DNA from 4 places in the Spongiibacter sp. IMCC21906 genome. Region 3 is predicted to be linked to each of the others. Evidence: predicted binding sites of a transcription regulator. Region 3 holds the regulator's gene; each other region holds the start of a gene.
What was found. The regulator sigma-54, encoded in region 3, starts transcription at its own class of promoters, with help from an activator protein. The targets are predictions, from matches to a motif close to TGGCACANNNNTTGCNNT.
Positions count from the first base shown of each region.

Region 1: the regulator sigma-54 is predicted to act here: its motif matches at 1,691-1,708, upstream of IMCC21906_RS01685 (DUF4112 domain-containing protein).
Region 2: the regulator sigma-54 is predicted to act here: its motif matches at 1,234-1,251, upstream of IMCC21906_RS00915 (TorF family putative porin).
Region 4: the regulator sigma-54 is predicted to act here: its motif matches at 1,507-1,524, upstream of IMCC21906_RS07080 (molybdopterin oxidoreductase family protein).

Region 1 covers NZ_CP011477.1:372,234-375,337, reverse strand. The annotation lists gene IMCC21906_RS01695 (DNA ligase) at 1-112, opposite strand, end outside; gene IMCC21906_RS01690 (class I SAM-dependent methyltransferase) at 151-771, opposite strand; gene IMCC21906_RS01685 (DUF4112 domain-containing protein) at 984-1,469, opposite strand; partial or broken gene rd (rubredoxin) at 1,771-1,935, opposite strand; gene IMCC21906_RS01675 (chorismate lyase) at 2,231-2,722, shown strand; gene ubiA (4-hydroxybenzoate octaprenyltransferase) at 2,784-3,104, shown strand, end outside.
Region 2 covers NZ_CP011477.1:209,621-212,724, reverse strand. The annotation lists gene IMCC21906_RS00920 (hypothetical protein) at 1-790, shown strand, start outside; gene IMCC21906_RS00915 (TorF family putative porin) at 1,310-1,963, shown strand; gene glnK (P-II family nitrogen regulator) at 2,055-2,393, shown strand; gene IMCC21906_RS00905 (ammonium transporter) at 2,463-3,104, shown strand, end outside.
Region 3 covers NZ_CP011477.1:1,267,846-1,270,949, forward strand. The annotation lists gene IMCC21906_RS05785 (PTS sugar transporter subunit IIA) at 1-133, opposite strand, end outside; gene hpf (ribosome hibernation-promoting factor, HPF/YfiA family) at 167-454, opposite strand; gene IMCC21906_RS05795 (RNA polymerase factor sigma-54) at 533-2,041, opposite strand; gene lptB (LPS export ABC transporter ATP-binding protein) at 2,209-2,934, opposite strand; gene lptA (lipopolysaccharide transport periplasmic protein LptA) at 2,934-3,104, opposite strand, start outside.
Region 4 covers NZ_CP011477.1:1,547,646-1,550,749, forward strand. The annotation lists gene IMCC21906_RS07075 (OmpA family protein) at 182-1,285, shown strand; gene IMCC21906_RS07080 (molybdopterin oxidoreductase family protein) at 1,639-3,104, shown strand, end outside.

The sequences.
Region 1 (3,104 bases), 900 kb from region 3:
CGGTGTTGCTTGGTATCGCGTGGTTTGAATTGGTGTCGGCGGCAATTGCGGTCGAGAGGCTGAGTAAAAAACCGAGCAGAAACCCTTGTGGCCAGTGCAGCAGTATAGGCATGGCAAATCCTCCTTGATTTGCGACAGTATGTTTGAGGTTTAGGCTTTTTGCGCCTCCCCAATATACATATAGCTGGCAATACGGGGCATGCCAGTCATATAGCAATTTTCGTAGCGGGTGACGTTGAAATTGGCGCGGCCAATCAGTTCGATAATATTCCGGTTTAGATGACAACCACCGGCCAGTTTTTTCCACATTGGGGTGATGCGGTGCTGCCATTTTTCGACGTCGTGATCGCAAGACTGGCCGTGCTCACAAAATAATAAAACGCCATCTGGCTTCAGTACCCGGTGCATTTGTTCCAGGGCTTTGTGCCAGTCTGGAATGGTGCAGAGGGTGTAGGTGAGCAACACGGTGTCAACGCTATTGTCGTCCAGCGGAATGCTTTCTCCCGGTAAATCCAGCCAGCGGACTTCAACGGGGGCGTTTTGGAGATTTTTTTGGGCTTTGCGGCGCATTCCTTCTGACGGCTCTAGCCCCCAAACAAAATCCACTTTGTCGGGATCGTAGAGGGGAAGGTTGATGCCGCTACCCATGCCAACTTCCAACACTACGCCATAGGCTTTGGGCACGACTTTTTCGCGCATCTCCATTACCGCTTTTTGACTGCACAGGGTATCAATCATCCTTGGCAAAATGCGGTTTTCATAAAAGCTCATAGTGGTTTTCCAGCGTTATTGTGATTATTTGTAGGGCTTGTTCAGAGCATAGCGCTTGCTTATCTCGGTGGGAATAGTCTGCAGCTTGTTGGCAGGAACATTTCAAGACGCTGGCAAATGTGATGTAGTTTTATTGATAAGCTGTTTGCCTTGAGTGCTTTATAAATAAAGTCCATTTATGTTTCGGCATTGGTGACTGTCATTACATGATGTCAGAAAAGTAGCATCGCTCCAGCCGTAATCAGTGCCAATAAAATAGACAATACGACCAAGGTTTTCCAAGGGAAAGGCGCTGGGGGTGGCGCTACTGCAAGCTGTCCTTCCAGGTAGTTTTTTAGCAAATGGGTATTGCGGGTATTGGCCTTAAAAATAGCATCGAAGGCGTCTCCCACTACTGGCAGCAGGCCACCTGCAAAATCGATCACCATATTGCGCAATATTTGCCGCTTCACTTCCTTGCTGGCACCTATACGTTGTGCCTCGACTAGCACATAAGACGATAACAGCAGGCCCGCAATATCGCCCCCCACCGGCAACACCCCAATTACAGAGTCTGCGCCAAGTCGAAACTTTGTAAAGGGGATGCCAATACTGCTGTCGGTAAAATGACTGAATTTCTCCAGGCGCTCAAGTGCCTTTCTTTGCTGAGCTTCTCTTTGCTGCGCTTCTGTAATTTTCGTGATGACGTTGTTACCCATAGAAAACTCCTTTGCTTTAGTTTAATGGAATTTTCGACTTATCACCGTTCCGGCTTTTTGGACGACTAAAAAAGATTACCGCGCTTTGTCATCCCGGACGCGTTTAGCGATCCGGGATCCAGCGTCTCGGGCTTGAACATAGCGACAATGCCTATTTCTAGTGCAATGTAGGTTTTAAGTACGCGAGCAGTTTTTGGGTGAATTTACAGTGTTGCAGAGAGGAGGCAAAGAACGTGTAACTGGAAAGGGAAAACAGGAGCCGCCACTGATGGCGGCTCGGCACAGAGTTTGTTTGGGTTTAGCTAATTTCAATCATTTCAAAATCTTCTTTGCCTACGCCGCAATCTGGGCACATCCAGTCATCGGGAACGTCTTCCCATGCGGTACCCGGTGCTACCCCCGACTCAGGATCGCCTAATTCTTCGTCGTAAACCCAGCCACAGACGATACATTCCCACTTGCGCATGTTGAGTACCTTTCTCCGTTTTGACAGTTCTGCTTTGATACTGGCGGTTGTAATCCGGCGCTGCAGGCTTGCAAGTCGCCCGGGGATCACGCATTCTGCCGCCTCGTTTTAATCGATATTGTTGCCAATATCCGCTCGAATAGCTTGTGGGATGGGATACATAAAGTGCAGGTTGGTGTTACCAAAAGCCGTGCTTTACAGACCACTCCCAACAATTGGAAGCTCGCGATTGTACACCCTTCGGACAAAATTCTGCCAGCCGACCGAGCCGCAATGGCGTGATGCCGGACATTTTTTGTCCACCAAGCTGCCATTGCCCATGCGTGCCTGGCTGGAAGACACTGGCTCCTTAACGGCTCGGCTGCGCAAAAAATCGGCGGGGCAGTTTAGTGTGAGGGTGCTTAATCAGGCTTGGGCCTTGCCGCATTTCTCTGAGAGAGAGTTGCTGGAGATGGGAGAGCGGGAGTGGGGCCTGGTTCGCGAAGTCCTGCTTTGCGGGCGGGGCGAGCCTTGGGTGTTTGCCCGCAGTGTTATGCCTGCCCGGTCGCTGGTAGGTGATCTGCGACAGCTGCGGCAGTTAGATTCCCGGCCCTTGGGGCCGTTGCTGTTTAACACGCGAAGTATGCGCCGAGGTGGCTACCAGTTTTGCCAAATGCCCGTCGCTATGTTGTCACAGGATATTGTCGGCGGTGACGAGCAGGCCTTGTGGGGACGGCGATCTCGGTTTGATTTGCGCGATCGGCCCATTATGGTCAGCGAAATTTTTCTGCCTGCATTTCAGCCGTGATTCTGGCTCAAGCCATCAGCAGCGTTATACTGCCACTCTGCTTTTCAACCTTAAAAATATCATGAAGTCACAATTCCAGATCTTGCGCGCCCAGTTACCCCATTATCTTGCCTTGATGCGAGTGTCTCGTCCCATTGGGACGTATCTGGTGTTGTGGCCGACTCTGTGGGCGCTGTGGATTGCCGCTGAAGGGTTTCCGGACTGGCATTTATTGCTGATTTTTTGTTTGGGGACGTTTCTAATGCGTTCGGCGGGCTGTGTCATTAATGACTATGCAGATCGCGATATCGACGCCCATGTTCGCCGCACCACCGAGCGACCCTTTGCTCAGGGTAAGGTCACCGAGAAAGAAGCCCTGATGCTGTTTGCCAGTCTGTGCTTA
Region 2 (3,104 bases), 1.1 Mb from region 3:
TCAGCTGGTTCTTGATTATTTGGAAATCGGTGATGCCGCCCATATTCGTTTTGCTGAGGGAATCGCGGCATGGCGAGTTCAAGCTAAAACGGCTGTCATTGGTGACAATGTTGTTATTGATGGTCGTGGCAGTGTTGGCGAATCTGGCATCAGTGGGGTGTCTGCTAATAATTGCAAAAACCAGTTAAACGGCCAAGGTGGTGCCCATGGGGCGCCGGGCACAGATGGTGTGTCGATGCGCTTGCAACTGGGAATCGAGTCGCTGGGTAGCCTCAATATTCTCGCTGATGGCGGAAACGGGGGTAACGGTGGCAGCGGCGGTAATGGCGCTGATAATAACGATGATTGTGCCGGCGAGCGCGGTGGCGATGGCGGCGACGGCGGTGATGGCGGCGTAGGTGGCAGCGGTGGCGAAATCACCATTTTGTATAGAGTGCTTGGCAGTGATCTGGAGCCGATCGATGTATCACAGCGAGTCAAGGTCAGTGCAGAGCCTGGGAAAGGCGGTGCGGGTGGCCGAGGTGGCAGCAGCGGTGAGGGCGGTGGTGGTCACTACATTACCAAGAAAACCTTGGCGGGAAACCGTCAATGGGTTTCAGGAGGTGAGGCCGGTTTATCAGGCAGCGTGGGCTTGTCCGGTGAGCCAGGGAGTAGCGGAGCCGTCATGATTGATTCATTGATGATGCAGTCCCCTGCGGCTAGTCAATCATCAGCCAAAGAAAATCGCTCGCTATTGCAGCGCCTAGAGGCCTTGGAGCGCCGGGTTAAAGTTTTAGAAAACGCAAAATAAATCTTTTCAGCAGGCCCAGCTCTGGGCCTGCTCCATTTCTGCCCAGTCATACTGATGCCATTCTATTTTGGTGCTAAAAGATTGTGATGCCCTTAGCCCATTCTGCTTGAGTGGTGCGCATCGGTGCAGTGGTTCTATCGTGGTGCGATTTACGGGGGCGCTTGCAAGAGCGTCTACGTTGCGACACAGAAAGTTTCACTAAGCACTTGTTTTAAATTGTGAAATTATACCATTTTGGTTTTCATTCCCTTTCTGCCTCCATGTCTACTCGGAGCAGGCTGCTTAGTTTTGATGCATTCCCCTTTAAAGCTATAAAAAAATGCACCTAAGTTGTGCGGCCACATTAAATGCACCCTTAATGTGCTCTTTGAGCTTTGTAAAAGTCGTTTAAACGAATAGCAATTAATGCATAAGTCATTGAATTTTAATTATAAAAATAATGTTGGCATCGAAAATGCTATTACAACGACAAGATTGTGTGTGATCACTCTCTTACAAACCTAAGTGGAGACTTAAGACATGAAAAACGTAAAAAACCTTCTTGCAGCTAGCGTAGCGGCTGCGTCAATGACCTTGGTTGCTGCTCCAGCGTCTGCTGTTGATGTGTCTGCGAGTGCCAGTGTAGCCAGTTTGTATTTGTGGCGTGGTTTTGATCTCAGCGACGGCTCTCCTGCTGTTTCTGGTGATATCACGATTAGCGAAGCTGGCTTCTATGCCGGTGTTTGGGGTTCTAGCGGCGATGATACTAACGGCCAAGAAGTTGACTACTATGCTGGTTTCGCCACTGAAGCGGGCCCAGTTAGTATCGACTTGAGTGTTTGGAACTATGTCTACCCCGGTTCTAGCGCGGGCTTTGTCGACAACGGCGACACCTATGGTGACCTGAGTGAAGTCATTCTTGGTTTGGGTGTGGGGCCTGTCAGCTTGACCATTTATGACAATATTGCGGGTGCACAGGGTTATAACTATTACACATTAGGTTATGACGTTGGCAGCTTCTCTTTCTTGCTTGGCGGTACTGAGAACAACAACGAAGATGCAAACTATGCACACTTCGACGTTTCGTATGCTTACAACGACAATTTGGCGTTCACATTTAGCCAGATGATGGATGAAGACAACGATGACGATCTGAAGTTTGTTGTTTCTTACAGCCTGCCTATCTCAATGTAATTTCAGGGGCTGGTGACCCTTTTGGGTCGCCAGCCAATTTTAATAAGCAATTTCACATGTGTGGTTGACGCACATTGATAGGAGATATCCGATGAAATTGATTACGGCTGTTATTAAGCCCTTCAAACTCGACGATGTGCGTGAAGCACTGTCTGATATCGGTGTTCAGGGCATCACCGTGACAGAAGTAAAAGGTTTTGGTCGTCAGAAAGGTCACACCGAGCTGTACCGAGGTGCAGAGTACGTCGTGGACTTTCTTCCCAAAGTGAAAATTGAAGTGGCGGTCGCTGACGGTAGCGTTGACTCAACCATTGAGGCGATTAGCAAGTCTGCCAACACCGGCAAAATTGGTGATGGCAAGATCTTTGTTGCCCCGCTGGAACAGGTTGTTCGTATTCGTACTGGTGAAACTGGCGAAGACGCAATCTAAATTATTGAGTTGTCGAGCTTTCGCTCTAACAAAAATATTCTGTAACAAACTCCCTTTGGAGGGCATGTGATGGAAGACATCATACAAGTCAAATACGCCCTGGACACATTCTACTTCTTGGTCTGTGGTGCGTTCGTAATGTGGATGGCGGCAGGTTTTGCCATGCTGGAGTCCGGCCTTGTTCGGGCTAAGAACACAACTGAAATTCTGACTAAAAACGTCGCGCTGTTTGCGATCGCTTGTACTATGTACCTGCTGATGGGTTACACCATCATGTATGGTGGCAGTGCGGGTGGCTTTTTGCCTGACGGCTGGTTTGGCAACAGTATTGCCGACGCTAGCGTAGAAGAAGTACTCGCGTCTAATGGCGATATCTACTACTCAGGCTCATCAGACTTCTTCTTCCAGGTGGTGTTCGTTGCAACGGCAATGTCCATTGTATCTGGTGCGGTTGCTGAGCGTATGAAGCTTTGGACTTTCCTCGCTTTTGCGGTGGTAATGACAGGTGTTATCTACCCGCTGCAAGGTATGTGGAAGTGGGGCGGCGGTTTCCTTGACGCGGCTGGATTCTCTGACTTTGCGGGTTCTGGTGTAGTTCACCTGTGTGGTGCTTCTGCCGCACTTGCTGGTGTACTGCTGCTGGGTGCTCGTAAGGGCAAATACGGCGCAGCGGGCCAGGTCAACGCGATTCCCGGTGCAAATTTGCCCTTG
Region 3 (3,104 bases):
ATAACTCACCTTGATCATAATTCGAGTCGTCTTCGCTAATAAATTGAGCCACTTGCTCAAGAAGGCGTTTTTTGCTGTTAACGGACGTACCACAATGGGTACGTCCTTGGCTGAGTATAGAATCGAAGTTCATGATATTCGCTAAATAAGAGGAGGGTTGCCAGTCCTAACGGACCAGGTTCTTTTCCTTGTGTTTTATGAGTTGCCGGTCCAGTTTGTCGGTGAGGCTATCGATCGCGGCATACATGTCTTGTGATTCACTGGTGGCAAAAAGATCCGCGCCGGCAACGTGTACCGTGGCTTCGGCTTTTTGAATCAGTTTTTCTACAGAGAGTGTGACGTCGCTATTGGTTATGTTGTCAAAATGCCTCTGAAGTTTTGAGAGCTTGTTATTGACATAGTCGCGGAGAGCTGGAGTGACGTCTACGTGATGACCACTAACAGTTATTTGCATATTGTTGCTCCTTCATCGCTGTAAGTAACCAGCGCCTCCCGGCGCGTAAGTGACGGTCGTGATGTAAGATCACGGCCACTAAACTAGTCGTTTCCGCTCGTTGGAGGGGGGGATGACTAGCGATTCTCGGTATTTTGCAATGGTTCGGCGTGCCACCTGTATGCCTTGTTCTCCTAACAGCTCGGTGATTTTGCTATCGCTGAGTGGTTTGCGGGGGTTTTCCGCGGCGATTAGCTTTTTAATCAATGCTCGGATCGCTGTCGAGGAGCATTCTCCGCCGGTATCAGTGGAGACATGGCTGGAGAAGAAAAATTTCAGTTCGTAAATGCCTCTAGGCGTATGCATGTATTTTTGGGTAGTGACGCGAGAGATCGTTGACTCATGCATACCCACTGCCTCGGCAATATCATGAAGTACCAATGGCTTCATGGCCTCTTCACCATACTCTAGAAAGCCACGCTGATATTCAACAATCTTGCTGGCCACTTTCATCAATGTTTCATTGCGACTCTGCAGGCTTTTGATAAACCAGCGTGCTTCCTGCAAATTATCACGAATATAGTTGTTATCGCTGCTGTTACTGCTCTGCCGGGCCATAGAGGCGTACTGGGCGTTGATTTGAATCTTGGGGGCAATATCAGGGTTGAGCTCAACTAGCCAGCGGCCTTCTTTTTTACTGACAAAAACGTCAGGCACGACGTATTCGGTTTCGCTGGCACCCACGGCGTCGCCGGGGGTGGGGTTGAGGCTTTGGATAAGCTTGAGAATGTCTTTTAGCTGCTCTTCTTTAATGCGGCAGCGGCGCATGATTTGATTGTAGTCTCGATTGCCAAGTTGGGCCATGTATTGGCCGACTATCAGCATGGCTTCTTCGCGCCACGGGGTGTCGTGGTGGAGCTGCCTTAACTGAATGAGCAGGCATTCTTGTAGGTCTTGGCCGCCAACGCCAGGTGGATCAAAATTTTGAATGAGATGAAGCACGGCTCGTACTTCTTCAATTTCGGCTTCTTCGTTGTTAAAGCTTTCAACTAAGTCTTCTATAGATAGGGTCAAGCGACCCTTTTCATCAATGGCATCAATCAGGGCGTCGGCAATAAGGCGGTCGACTTCGGACAAGCGACTGACATTGAGCTGCCACCGCAGGTGGTCTTGCAGAGAGTCTGAGCTGCCGTGGCGGTAGTCGTTGTTGTAATCGCTGTCGTCTATGGCGCTGGGAGTACTGCTACCACTGCCGCTGCTTTGATAAACGTCATCCCACTGGCTGTCGACTGGGAGGTCTTCGGGAATGTCACTGCGCTCGGCCCAGCTGTCGTCGGCATCGTTATCTGCTGTGGCTGTAGGTTCTTTTGCTTCTGTGTTGGTTTTTTCGGCCGAATCAGTTTCTGGCTTAGAGGGTGTGTTTTGTTGCTGAGATTCGGTGTCTACTCCTTCGTCCTCACTGATTTCCAGTAAGGGGTTCGAGTCCAGTGCAGATTGGATTTCTTGCTGCAAATCGAGGGTAGAAAGCTGAAGTAAACGGATCGCTTGTTGCAGCTGTGGTGTCATGGTCAGCTGCTGGCCAACCTTGAGCTGGAGCGATTGTTTCATAGGCAGTGGCTTCTACAACATGAAAAGGTAACGCGAGTATTTTCTACTCTACCAACGGGTGGTATACCCTCGCAATTCAGGAAATGATTCTGTATTTGCGTACCTTGAGTGTAGTCGCCTCTATTCGAGCCTGCAATACCTGTGCCGAATCAAAATTTTAATGGCGCTTAAAGTGTAAATTTGTCACCTAGGTAAATTTCCCGCACGATCTCGCTGTTTAGCACCGTGTTAGCATCGCCTTCGGCGACGATACGGCCTTCACCAACAATATAGGCTTTTTCACAAATTTGTAGGGTTTCCCGAACATTGTGGTCGGTAATCAATACGCCGATACCTCGTGCCTGCAGATGGCGGATGATTTGTTGAATATCATTCACCGAAATAGGGTCTACCCCGGCAAAGGGCTCATCAAGCAGAATAAAGCTGGGGTCGGTGGCCAGGGCTCTGGCAATTTCCACTCGGCGGCGTTCGCCCCCAGACAGGGTCATCCCTTTTGAGTCGCGGATATGGGTAATGTGAAACTCTTGTAGCAAGGCTTCTAATTTTTCTTTTCGCTGTTTGCGGTTTAGGTCTTTGCGGGTTTCAAGAATGGCCAAAATGTTATCGGCCACGCTAAGCTTGCGAAATATTGAGGCTTCTTGCGGTAGGTAGCCCAGGCCGTGTTTTGCTCGACCATGTACTGACATTGCTGTGAGATTTTTATCATCGAGAGTAATGTGGCCCTGGTCGGCGTTAACGATGCCGACAATCATATAAAAGCAGGTGGTTTTTCCCGCGCCATTGGGGCCTAGCAGCCCAACGATTTCACCGCTGCGAATACTCAATGAGACATCGCGAATAATTTGGCGACCCTTGTAGGCTTTGGCGAGGTTGCTTGCTTTTAATACCGGCATTAGGGGGTCGCTTTGTTACTGTTAGAGGGCGGGGTGCTTGGCTTGTTTGTTTTGGCCGAAGTCTCGTTTTTCTTGGTTGTGCCGGTTTTGCTTGCGGCGTTAGCGTTGTCGTCGGGGTTTTGTGGTTGCAGTGTCATCTTGACCCGGCCATTTTCTGCCGCGCTGCCGCC
Region 4 (3,104 bases), 280 kb from region 3:
AGTGGGTTTTTGGCCGTCTGGGGACAATAAGTACGCGCCTTAGTGCTGTGATACAGTTGGTAAAAATACGGATTTCAATACGTGCAATCTAAAATTGACGTGATAGTGTAGAAAGCAGTAGTGCAACACTACATTGCAATATATTTCAAAGCTTGAACAACATTGGCCAAAGGGGAAGATTATGGAAAAGCGTTCAATTTGCGCCTTATTTTTAGGGGCTGCCTGTATGAGCTCGGCAGTACACGCTGAGAAAGTAGGTAAATGGTATTTGAACCCGGCAATTGGTTATCAAGTATTTGACCATAGCCAGGATTTAGACGAAGAAGCTACGGCACTCTTTGGTATTGAGAAAGAGCTTAATAGCGAGTGGGGTATCGAATTTCGAGCCATGTATTCTGATGCTGATAACTATCGCGGCAATGATAGACGCGATGCGGAAGTCGCTTCAGGTGGATTAGATGTTCTGCGGTACTTCAAAACACCTGGTAGCCGGGTAACGCCATACTTGGCTTTTGGTATAGCTCATGCTGAAGCTAATTATGAAGCACTTCATAATGACGTTTACACTCAGCTAAATGCGGGTGGTGGTATTCGTTATGCCCTTAGCGAACATTGGTCGCTACGTGGTGATGCCCGTTACCTGTATGGCACTGACAACGAAACACGCAATGGTGTTGTGTCGCTTGGTATTAGCTATGCCTTTGGTGGCACTGAGACTGCTGCGCCAATGCAAGAAGCTACACCTAGTGATAGCGATGGTGATGGCGTAGTCGATAGCGCTGATCGTTGCCCTAATACACCTGCGGGTGTGGTTGTTGGCACTGATGGTTGTGCTTTGGACAGCGATGGTGATGGCGTTGCGGATTACAAGGACAAATGTCCTGGTACTGAAGCGGGTGCCTCAGTGGATCGCAATGGCTGTGCGCTTAAGTTGACTACAACCGAAAGCTTGAAAGTTGAAGTGAACTTTGACTTTGATTCTGCGGTGCTGAAGCCACAGTACAAAGATGAGCTGAAACGTGTTGCTGACTTCCTCAACGAGCATGGCAATGTGAAAGCCGTTATTGAGGGGCATGCCGATAGTACGGGTGGTGAGTCTTACAACAAGAACTTATCCCAGCGTCGTGCTAGTGCGGTAAGAAATGCCTTAATCAATGATTTTGGTATTGCCGCTAGCCGCTTGAGTGCTGTTGGTTATGGTGAAAGCCGCCCTGTTGCGACTAACGCCACTGCGGAAGGCCGCGCTAAAAACCGCCGTGTAGTGACGGTGAAAGAAAGCAAATAATCGTTAATTTAACGGTGAACTAAGGGGCCTAATGGCCCCTTTTTTTATTGCCCTCGAATCACGTTGCTGGGGGTAGTGTTAAGCCCTTTCCCTGCCTGTCTGGACAAGTATTGAATTTTGGCTTGTCGAGGTACATCTGTCCACCGTACAAGATATATAATTTCAATTTAATCAATAAGATAGACTTTATTGGTGGCCTGAGCAACTCCTCTCCTTGTGCTTGGCACAGTTCTTGTAATTCCTAATCATAGCTAGCGAAAAAAGTGCCATAAATCACTATTTTGGTGCGATTTTGCTGTTGTTACGGTTTTTGGGGTGTTCTTTTTTGGTGCACCCTTTGGGAGAGGCATTGCATGATATTTGGCCGCAAAAAACGCAAACCAATTACTATCGTCGATAAAAAAGTCGTCGACTGGAAGTACGCTGTGTGCGGTTATTGCTCTACTGGCTGTTCAATTGAGGTTGGTCTGAATGAATCGGGGAAGCCGGTTGCCAGTAGAGGCAAGGGCAACGCCCCGGTGAACCAAGGTAAGCTTTGTATCAAGGGGATCTTTGAGCACGAGCTGAGCGCAACTCCCGGCCGGGGCGTTGCGCCAATGATGCGAAACAAGATTTATGAACCTTTGCAAAAAGTCGACTGGGATACAGCGATAGACCACAGTGCTGCGGAGTTTAAACGCATTCAGCAAAAGTACGGTCAAGACAGCGTCGCGGTAGTGTCTACTGGTCAGTTGCTAACTGAGGAGTTTTATACCCTCGGGAAGTTGGTCCGAGGGGTGATAGGTACCAATAACTATGATGGCAATACGACCTTGTGTATGGCCTCAGCGGTATCGGGTTACAAACGTAGTTTTGGCGCAGATGGCCCCCCAGGTTGCTACGACGATTTTGAAAATACCCATTGTTTAATGGCGTTTGGGTCCAATTTACCCGAGCAGCATCCCATCATTTATTGGCGCTTGAAAGAAGCCTTAGAGAAGCGCAAATTCCCGCTGATTGTGGTGGATCCCAGGGTAACGATGTTTGCCCAGTTCGCAGATATCCATCTGCCCATTACCCCGGGTACCGATCTGGTACTGCTTAATGCGTTGGCCCATGTAATTTTGAAAGAAGGCCTGCAGAAGCAAGAATATATTGACGCGCACTGCAATGGTTTTGATGAGCTGAAAGCGACGATCGAGAAGTATGATCCCGTAACGGCCTCAAAAATCTGCGGTATCGACCCAGATATGATCAAGCATGTTGCCCGTATCTACGCTAAAGCGCCTTCAGCCATGAGCATCTGGACGATGGGGATTAACCAAAGTACTCACGGCACGGATGGCGTTTGCGGCATCAATAACCTCAATTTGATTACCGGCAATATTGGTGTTCCTGGCGGCACCAGTATGTCGATTACTGGTCAGTGCAATGCCATGGGCACACGAGAATGGTCGTCTTGCTCGGGTCTTCCCGGTTATCGCATGTTGGAAAAGCCGGAGCATCGCAAAGAGGTGGCCGAGTTTTGGGGGATAGATGAGGGGTTCTTCCCGGCCAAGCGGGGCTTGCAGCAAACCGATATTTTTCCGGCGATAGAGTCAGGCGAGATTAAGGCATTGTGGATTGTCGCAACGAATCCCTTGACCTCTATGCCCAATCAGCCACGTATTAAAAAGGCCTTGGAAAAGCTGGAGTTTATGGTTGTTCAGGACGGCTATCAGGACTGCGAAACGGTTAACTATGCCCATGTCTATCTACCTGGTGCGGTATGGGGTGAAAAAGAAGGGGTTCAAACGAATACCGAACGCCGAGTGAACTTGGTTCGCAAGTTTGTGGAGCC